Linked DNA regions of Thalassobaculum sp. OXR-137. The protein of the gene in region 2 binds, or shares a complex with, the protein of the main gene of each other region. Links are inferred from orthologs where the notes say so. Each region holds a gene or a part of one and is shown on either strand. Other genes may lie near its edges.

Region 1 (3,437 bases), 3.8 Mb from region 2 along the record:
GGGATACGCGAGACTTTTTTCGATTTCGAGCCGGGGCGAATCGTAGTTCCCGGCTCCGCGCAGGACCGACCGACGTGAGACCTGCAAACTGGAACAGTCCGACGACGGCGACCCAACAGTCGCCCGCGGCAAACCGAGTCTTTCCTGCCCCCGGGGCACGAAGGACGCTCGGTGCCGTGACCGATTCCGTCGAGACTTGTTCCAGCGACTGCATCCGGCGTGCCGTGGGTACGCCGACGCCACAATCCGCGCCACGACCTTCCGCGCCTGGGCCGACGCTGTTCCGCGTCGCCGACCGCGCGGGACCGCAGCCACTCTTGCGGTCGTCGCGGCGCGACACGGAGTTACCAACACATGACCAAGCGTATGCTCATCGATGCCACCCACCCGGAAGAGACCCGGGTCGTGGTGGTCGACGGGAACAAGCTCGACGACTTCGACTTCGAGACCGCAGCCAAAAAGCAGCTTAAGGGGAACATCTACCTCGCCCGGGTCACCCGGGTAGAGCCCTCCCTGCAGGCCGCGTTCGTCGAATACGGCGGCAACCGCCACGGTTTCCTGGCCTTCTCGGAAGTTCATCCCGACTACTACCGGATCCCGATCGAGGACCGCGAGGCGCTGCTCCGCGAGGAGCAGGCCGAGGCGATGGCCGACGAGGACGAGGACGAGTCCGAGGAAGACGCCTCCGGCGAAGAGGAGGCCTCCGCCGAGGACGCTTCCGAGTCCGAATCCGAGGAAGACACCTCGGGCGACGATGGCGACGACGAGGCCCCGGCCCGCGCCGCGGAAGTCAGCGTCCAGACCAAGAAGAGTGCGAAGCCCGAGACGGTCGGCGGCGACGCGATGGAAGAGGTGCGCCGCCGGCGCAAGCCCTCCAACCGCCGCTACAAGATCCAGGAGGTCGTCGCCCGGCGCCAGATCATGCTGGTGCAGGTCGTCAAGGAAGAGCGCGGCAACAAGGGTGCGGCGCTGACCACCTACCTGTCCCTGGCCGGCCGCTATTGCGTGCTCATGCCGAACACCGCGCGCGGCGGCGGCGTCAGCCGCAAGATCACCCATGTGGGCGACCGCAAGCGGCTGAAGCAGATCGTCGAGGGCCTGGACGTGCCGGAAGGCATGGCGGTCATCGTCCGCACCGCCGGCTCGCAGCGCACCAAGGCCGAGATCAAGCGCGACTACGAATACCTGCTGCGCCTGTGGGACGAGATCCGTCAGACCACGCTCGACAGCACCGCGCCGTGCCTGATCTACGAGGAAGCCAACCTCATCAAGCGCTCGATCCGCGACCTGTACACGCGCGATCTGGACGAGGTGCTGGTCGACGGCGATGACGGCTACCGGATCGCCAAGGACTTCATGAAGACGCTGATCCCGAGCCATGCGAAGCGGGTCAAGCGCTACAAGGACACCCACGTGCCGCTGCTCCACCGCTTCCAGGTGGAAAGCCAGCTCGACGCCATCCACAGCCCGGTGGTGGAGCTGAAGTCCGGCGGCTACATCGTTATGAACCAGACCGAGGCGCTGGTCGCGATCGACGTGAACTCCGGCCGCTCCACCTCGGAGCGGAACATCGAGGAGACCGCGCTCAAGACCAACCTTGAGGCCGCCGACGAGGTGGCCCGGCAGTTGCGCCTGCGCGATCTCGCCGGCCTGGTGGTGATCGACTTCATCGACATGGAGGAGTCGCGCAACCAGCATGCGGTCGAGCGCCGCATGAAGGAGGCGATGAAATCCGACCGGGCGCGCATACAGATCGGACGGATCAGCCATTTCGGCCTGATGGAACTGTCTCGCCAGCGGCTGCGGCCGTCCCTGGTGGAAGCCAGCACCCAGGTCTGCCCGCACTGCAAGGGCTCCGGCTATATCCGCTCGATCGACAGCACCGCGCTGCACATCCTGCGGGTCATCGAGGAAGAGGGGCTGCGCAACCGGGCTGCCGAGATCGCCGTGCATGTGCCGGCCCAGGTCGCCCTCTACATCCTCAACCACAAGCGCGACCGTCTGGCGGAGATCGAATTCCGCTACGGTACCCGGGTGATTCTGGAGCAGGACGACAGTCTGGTGCCGCCGGATCACCGGCTGGAGCGCCTGCGGCCGAAGACCGCCGAGGAGCGGGCCGCCTTCCAGACCGCGATCGCGGCGAGCTCCGCCGGGGCCGCCGAGCCGGACGAGGACGACAGCGACCTCATTGAGGACGACGAGGACGAGGTCGAGAACGAGAACGAGACCAGCGAGGAGCAGGAGGAGCGCCGGAACCGTGGTCGCTCCCGCCGCCGTCGCCGGGGCGGTCGCCGCCGGCCGGAGGATCGGGCCGAGGACGATCAGGACGCCAAAGACGAGGCTCCCCGCCACAAGGGTGACGAGGAGGCCGAGACCGACACTGACGCCGACGCCGATGGGGAAGACACTGCCGCCGACGGCGATGATCGCGGCGACGGGGACGACGACGACGATGCCGACGGCCGCAAGCGGCGTCGCCGGGGCCGCCGTGGCGGTCGCCGCCGGTCCCGCCGCCGTCGCGATGGCGAGGAGGGCTCGGAGACCGAGGGCTCCGAGTCCGGTGACGACCAGTCGGGCGACGACGATTCTGGTGACGACTCCCAGTCCGACGACGAGGCGCAGAGCGGATCCGACCGGAGCGATGACGGCCAGGATGACGACAGCCGGGACGACGGTGCCGAGCCGCTCGCAGCGGTTGCCGCCGATGCTCCAGAGGTCGCGGTGAAGGCCGAAGCGCCGATCTCCGCCGCCAACGATCAGACGGCACCGGAAGCGGTTGACGCCCCGGTGGCGGACGCTGCTCCGGAAGAAGCCGCTCCGGCGGAGGCGGCTGCCGAGGCCGCGCCGGCCGAAGAGGCCGCAGCCGACGAAAAGCCGGCGAAGAAGCCTGCCGCCAAGCGTCCGCGTCGCCGTCGCAAGAAGGACGACGAGGCCGATGCCGCTGCCGAGGCACCGGTGGCCGAAATGGCCGAGGTCGCGGCGACGGCCGAGCCGGTCGCCGAGCCGGTGGCTGCCGAAGCCGCCCCTGCCGAAGCGGTCGTTGCCGAGGCGGACGCTGCCGAGGCGCCTGCGGTCGACGGCGCGATCAGCGGCGAGTTGGGCGAGGATCAGCCCGCCTCCGCCGATCCGGTGGAAGAGGCGGAGCCCGTCCCGCAGAACCTGAGTTCGACGCCGATCGAGGTTCGGACCCTGGACAAGCCGGTGGAGAAGCCGCGCAAGGGCTGGTGGCGCCGCTGAGGCACCCCGTCAGCAGATAGACAACAGGCGGCGCCCCCAGCGCCGCCTGTTTTGTTTCCGGCCTTTGCCATCGTTCCGAGCGACCCTGGATTTGATGCGGGGTCCGCCGGGGACTGGGTGGACAAGCCGGTTGCTGGATCCTGATTTGCATCAGGATGACGGGGAGGGGATTCGGGGAAGGCGCTTGGGGTGATTGAAGA
Region 2 (6,019 bases):
AAGTTGGCGTTCGGCGAGACCAGGCTGGCCTTCGCGAGCGATCCCCGACATTTCGGTGTCGATGTGTTCGATGTTGCGACGCAGAGCTACCGGTCGAACCACGTCTGGATGGACGGCGACCGCCACACGCACCTTTCGATCCCCTTCCGCTATGCGTGGCCGTCCGAACTCGATCTGATGGCAGAGCTCGCCGGTATGACGCTGGAGTTTCGGTGGGCCGATTGGAATCGCTCACCCTTCGACCGTCTGAGCGGCAAACACGTATCGGTGTGGCGCAAGCTCTGAGCCGATCCCGGCCTGGGGCGGGAGCAACTAGGCGCCGCCGCTGAAGGTCACCGGTGCATCCTCTTCCGACTTCCTGGACGTTCCCGGCGCAAAGCCGGGGGCGATCCAGGACCGTGTCCCCCGCGTCGATGCCAGGGTCCTGGATCGACCTCCGTCCCGGCTGGGCGCAGGGGTGGAGGTCGTCCAGGAAGTCGGTGAGGGGGAAGTCGGTGGGGGGGAAGGGGGAGATGGGGGGAGGCGCTGAACCCTGCGTTCCCGGCCACAAGGAGGGCTCCCGCCCGCGTCAGTCGTCCTGACCTGCAACCTTTCCGACTTCCTGGACGCTCCCGGCGCGATGCAGGGGGCGATCCAGGACCGTGCCTCTGGCGTCGAGACCAGGGTCCTGGATCGACCTCCGCCCCGGCTGGGCGCCAGGGTCGGAGCTCGTCCAGGAAATCGGGGAGGGGGAAGTCGGTGAGTGCGGAAGTCGGTGAAGGGTAACGGGCAAGGAGTCCGGTCGCCGCCTCCCAGGCCGCCCCGGGCTTGCCGACCCAATCAGTATGGAACCGCGCTGACGACCCAGCCGTTCCTGAAGGCGAGGACGGCCTCGTTTCCGAGTCAGGAGACGGCTTCGGCGTCTCATTCGTCCGGTCGTTCAGAGCCGATGGCGAAGGTCACGACGACCCCCGCTGAGAATACGCGCAAAGGAGAACAGTATGCATACCACATTGCTTGAAGACTTCGTGGTGGCGTCAAATTCAGACAACCGTATTGAGGCATTCTACATCGACACCGAGACGGCAACGGTCATGCATACATGGCAGCTGGAGCCGGATAATCCTGCTTCGTGGTCAAGTCCCGAGCCGCTATACGGGACGAATTCTTCGGGTGGAGGGTCGAACGCTTCCCTAACGGGCGCGCACCGTGTCGAGGCAACGACGGATGCCGATGGGCAGATCCATGTGGTCGCGTCGACAACCGACAACAAATATCATGTCTGCTATCAAACTCCCGGCAAGTGGAATGGGTGGTTCGAGATTCAGCAAAAATAGCTGGCCTGGCCTTCTGGGCCACAGACATCACGGTCGTTTCGGCGTGGCGGGCGTTTGACAGTGACGGCCGGTCACTCCGCCTTCTGGATCACCGAGCCGTCGCTGCGGCGCACGAAGTATTCCGCGCCATCGATCCAGCGCACCGCCATGTCGATGTCCGAATAGTCGACCTCGTCGCCCTCGGTGCGGTCGCCGATCTCCAGATAGGTCGCTTCCGCATCCGAGCGGTTCTGCAGGGCATGGCCGTCGCCGGTACCCTTGGGGAAGGCGGCACAGTCGCCCGCGCGCAGCACGCGCTCGCCCGCATCGGTCTGCAGCACCAGCTCGCCGGTCAGCACCATGACGAACTCGTCCTGCCGGGTGTGCCAGTGGCGCAGCGCCGACTGGCACCCGGCGGGCAGGGTGACGTGGTTGACGCCGAAATTGCCGATGCCGCCGTGATTGCCGAGCTTGCGCTTGATCCGGGCCGCCGAAGATCTGGCATAGGCGTCCGGATAGCCGTTGCCGGTTTCCGGCGGAACCGAAAGGGCGGCGTAGGTGGGCGTGGTGGGGTTATCCGTCATCGGTCATCCGTTGCGGAGGGAGCGCTGCCCCCAGTCTATCGCGACGGACTGAAATGAAAAACGGCGGCCCGAAGGCCGCCAGGGGAAACAAGAACGGCGGGCCGAAGGCCCGCTGGGGGAAACAAAAACGGCGGCCCGAAGGCCGCCGGGGATCCTGGGTCGGAAACGCGGTCAGACGAAGACGGAAACGCCGCCCGTCGCACCGGTGCCGCTGCGGTCGCTGGCGCCCGGAAGCAGCGAGTTCGTGCTGTTCGGCGCTGCGGCCTCTTCCTGCCGCTCCTCGTCCTCGCTGGCGGCCTGGGCGCTGTCGGTCTGGCCGGTACCGGTCTGGGCCGGGCCGGTGTCCTGTTCTTGGGTCGCCTGGATCAGCGCGCTCAGGGACTCGCTCGCCAGCGACGTGCTCGGAACGCTGCTGCCCTGTCCCGGAAGCGGGGAGGCGGCATCGCCGAACCGCTCCTCACGGGCCTCGACCTGCGAGGTGTCGGACGTTCCGAACCGGGCGTCCTGGGACTCCTGGGCTCGGTTTTCCTCAGCGCGGCTCGGCTGCTGAGTGTTGCGAAGGGCGCTAAGCTGCGAGCTGCCCTGGGTATCGACGCCGGCGATGGCCATGTCGCACTCCTAAATCGTCGCTTCCCGACATGCCAGCCGGGAGACACCGGAGAATTTAGTCCTTCTGCGGCGGAAATACAAATCCGCCGCGCACCTGGAAACCCGCCGGCCGGTCACGACCTGTTGAACTTGGCGTGTTGAATGCTGCCGGGAGCAAGGCTATTGAGAGCGCGCCGAACGCACCGACGCCGACCGCACGCGCCGCCACCCATCCTGCCCACCCCTTCTGTGTAGAGGACAGACATGAGCGCCATTATCGACATCACCGCCCGCGAAGTCCTGGACAGCCGAGGCAATCCGACCGTCGAGGTCGATGTGGCTCTGGAGACCGGCGCCATCGGCCGCGCCGCGGTTCCGTCCGGTGCCTCCACCGGCGCCTACGAGGCGGTGGAGAAGCGCGACGGCGATCCCAAGCGGTATGGCGGCAAGGGCGTGCTCGCCGCCGTCGATGCGGTGAACGGCGAGATCTTCGACACCCTGTCCGGCCGCGAGGCCTGCGAGCAGCTTCTCATCGACCGGGCGCTGATCGACCTGGACGGCACCGAGAACAAGAGCCGGCTGGGCGCCAATGCGCTGCTGGGCGTGTCCATGGCCGTCGCCAAGGCCTCGGCCGCCGAGATGGAGCAGCCGCTGTGGCGCTACCTGGGCGGCGCCTACGCCCATGTGCTGCCGACGCCGATGATGAACATCGTCAACGGCGGCGCGCATGCGGACAACCCGATCGACTTCCAGGAATTCATGATCATGCCGGTTTCGGCGCCGACCTTCGCCGAGGCGCTGCGCTGCGGCGCCGAGGTGTTCCAGGCGCTGAAGAAGCGGCTGGTCGCCGACGGCCACAACACCAATGTGGGTGACGAGGGCGGCTTCGCGCCGAACCTGTCGACCGCCGACGAAGCGCTGGGCGCCATCATGAAGTCGATCGAGGCGGCCGGCTACAAGCCCGGCGAGGACGTGATGATCGCCCTCGACCCGGCCTCCACCGAGTTCTTCAAGGACGGCAAGTACGTGCTGGCGGGCGAGGGCAAGACCCTCGACACCGAGGGCATGATCAAGCTCTACGCCGACCTGTGCTCGCGCTACCCGATCGTGTCGATCGAGGACGCCCTGTCCGAGGACGACTGGGACGGCTTCAAGGCGCTGACCGCCGAGATCGGCAAGAAGGTGCAGATCGTCGGCGACGACCTCTACGTCACCAATCCGAAGCGCCTGAAGCGCGGCATCGCCGAGGACAGCGGCAACGCGATCCTGGTGAAGGTCAACCAGATCGGCACCCTGTCGGAGACCCTGGAGACCATCCACACCGCCCAGGCCGCCCGCTTCGGCACGGTGATCTCGCACCGCTCCGGCGAGACCGAGGACACCACCATCGCCGACATCGCGGTGGCGACCAATGCCGGCCAGATCAAGACCGGTTCCCTGTCCCGCTCCGACCGGATCGCCAAGTACAACCAGCTCCTGCGGATCGAGCAGGCGCTCGGCCCGGCAGCCCGCTACGCCGGCCGCCAGTCGCTCGCCCCGCTGGCCGGCTAAAGGCCCGACCGGAAAGGCCATCCCGTGGCCGAGAAACCGCGTACCCATCCGTCCCGGCTCGGCGACAGCGCCACGCTGAAGCTGCCGGGATGGCGCCGCGGGGTGTTCCCGTTCGCCTGCGCCGTGGTGGTCGCCTCGGGGTTCGGGCTGATGTCCGGCGAGGAGCCGCGCCTGGAGACCGGGGCGGCGATGGTCGGCATCGGCATGGTCGCCGGCTCCCTGTTCCTGCTGGCGACCAACGCCTGGAACCGCCTGCAGGTGCATCTGGACCGCGAGGGCCTGACCGTCGCCAAGCTCTGGACCGTGCGCCGCTACCGCTGGGACGAGGTGTCGGAATTCACCGTCTCCGGCCGCGGCAATGCCCGGGGCGCGAAGCTGGCCTATGTGGTGTTCGATGCGGACCGGGGCACCGGCATGGGCCGGGCGATGAACCGCTTCCTGACCGGCAAGAGCCAGATCCTGCCCGTGGGGCTGGTCTTCGAGGACGGCTCCGGCGATGCCATCATCATCGCCGACGTGCTGAACGCCTGGCGGAGCCGCGCGCTCAAACACGCCCGCAAAGCCTGAGTCATTTCTGCAACACCGTGCCGGATTCGCCCTTTGGCGGGTTTCGATTCGCGTTCTGTTCACGGTGACCGTTAATCGGCTTCATGATTCAATGCGTCGTATTCGCAGATTGGAGGGTTCGGTGTCCCTGTCCGCTGAACTGAAGCGACGCGTTCCCAAGGTACTCGGCCCGCTGATGGCGTCGCTGCTGATGGCGTATTTCGCCTATCACGCGGTCGAGGGCGATCGCGGTCTGCGCGCGTGGCAGCGGCTCGACATCGAGATCGCCGAGGCGAGCGACGTGCTCGCGGAGGTTTCGGCCGAGCGCGAGGCCCTAGAGAACAAGGTCGCCCGTCTGAACCCCGCCAACCTGGACACCGACATGCTCGAGGAGCGGGCCCGTCTGGTGCTCGGATATATCCCGTCGAATTCCGTGGTCATCGGCAACGGCCTCGTTCCGAAGGACGGACTGGTGCTGAACGTGGCGGTTCGCTGAGTGATTTCGACGGCTTAACCAAAATCAAGTTAAGTGACGTTTTTGCGTTGCAACACAAGATGTTAGGCATCTTGAAAATGTGACGTGTTTCCCTTAGTTGTGTGGGTACCGAGTTGGTGCGGACTGAACGCGCCCCGGACACGTACAGGGGGAGACCCATGGCCCGTGCAGCCACGACGAAATCGGCCTCGAATTCCTCGGGTGCCGCGAAGAAGCCCGCCGCCACCAAACGCACGTCCCGATCCACCAAATCCGCGTCCGCGAAACCGGAGATGCCGTCCAAGGACGAGCTCGTCGGCTACTATCGCGACATGCTGGTGATCCGACGCTTCGAGGAGAAGGCGGGTCAGCTCTACGGCATGGGCCTGATCGGCGGCTTCTGCCACCTCTATATCGGCCAGGAAGCGGTCGTCGTCGGCATGCAGGCGGCGATCGAGGACGGCGACACGGTCGTCACCTCCTACCGCGATCACGGCCACATGCTCGCCTGCGGGATGGAAGCCCGCGGCGTGATGGCGGAGCTGACCGGACGCATCGGCGGCTACTCCAAGGGCAAGGGCGGCTCGATGCACATGTTCAGCCGCGAGAAGAACTTCTTCGGCGGCCACGGCATCGTCGGCGCCCAGGTGCCGATCGGCACCGGCCTCGGCTTCAACCACCGCTACCGCAAGACCGACCGGGTCTCGCTCACCTATCTCGGCGACGGGGCGGTGAACCAGGGCCAGGTCTACGAGAGCTTCAACATGGCGGCGCTGTGGAAGCTTCCGGTGATCTTCATCATCGAGAACAACAAGTACGCCATGGGCACCTCGCAGCAGCGCGCGGCGGCCGGTCCGTCCCTGGCGCAGCGCGGTCACGCCTACGGCATCCCCGGCGAAGAGGTCGACGGGATGGACGTTCTGGCGGTCAAGGCCGCCGGCGAGAAGGCGGTCAAGCACTGCCGCGAGGGCAAGGGCCCG

Evidence for each region. Proteins that work in one complex are often made in the same cells at the same time.
Region 1: the proteins of eno (region 2) and T8K17_RS00940 are in contact, whole or in part, in a solved structure (PDB 2FYM), measured with the Escherichia coli proteins. The link is inferred for Thalassobaculum sp. OXR-137 from one-to-one orthologs.

What each region holds. Positions count from the first base shown.
Region 1 is NZ_CP139715.1:198,688-202,124, reverse strand. It holds T8K17_RS00940 (ribonuclease E/G), read left to right. Parts: upstream 1-354; coding sequence 355-3,237; downstream 3,238-3,437. UniProt on the Escherichia coli protein: Endoribonuclease that plays a central role in RNA processing and decay. Required for the maturation of 5S and 16S rRNAs and the majority of tRNAs. Also involved in the degradation of most mRNAs.
Region 2 is NZ_CP139715.1:3,986,672-3,992,690, reverse strand. The notes cover bases 1,888-4,874. They hold eno (phosphopyruvate hydratase), read left to right. Parts: upstream 1,888-2,731; coding sequence 2,732-4,018; downstream 4,019-4,874. Other genes in these bases: T8K17_RS18625 (FtsB family cell division protein), read left to right, coding at 4,707-4,874; T8K17_RS18630 (hypothetical protein), read left to right, coding at 4,043-4,585; T8K17_RS18640 (hypothetical protein), read right to left, coding at 2,051-2,488. In the rest of the region: T8K17_RS18655 (class I SAM-dependent methyltransferase), read left to right, coding at 1-285; T8K17_RS18650 (hypothetical protein), read left to right, coding at 981-1,316; T8K17_RS18645 (cupin domain-containing protein), read right to left, coding at 1,388-1,879; more of T8K17_RS18625, read left to right, coding at 4,875-5,060; pdhA (pyruvate dehydrogenase (acetyl-transferring) E1 component subunit alpha), read left to right, coding at 5,333-6,019. UniProt on the Escherichia coli protein: Catalyzes the reversible conversion of 2-phosphoglycerate (2-PG) into phosphoenolpyruvate (PEP). It is essential for the degradation of carbohydrates via glycolysis.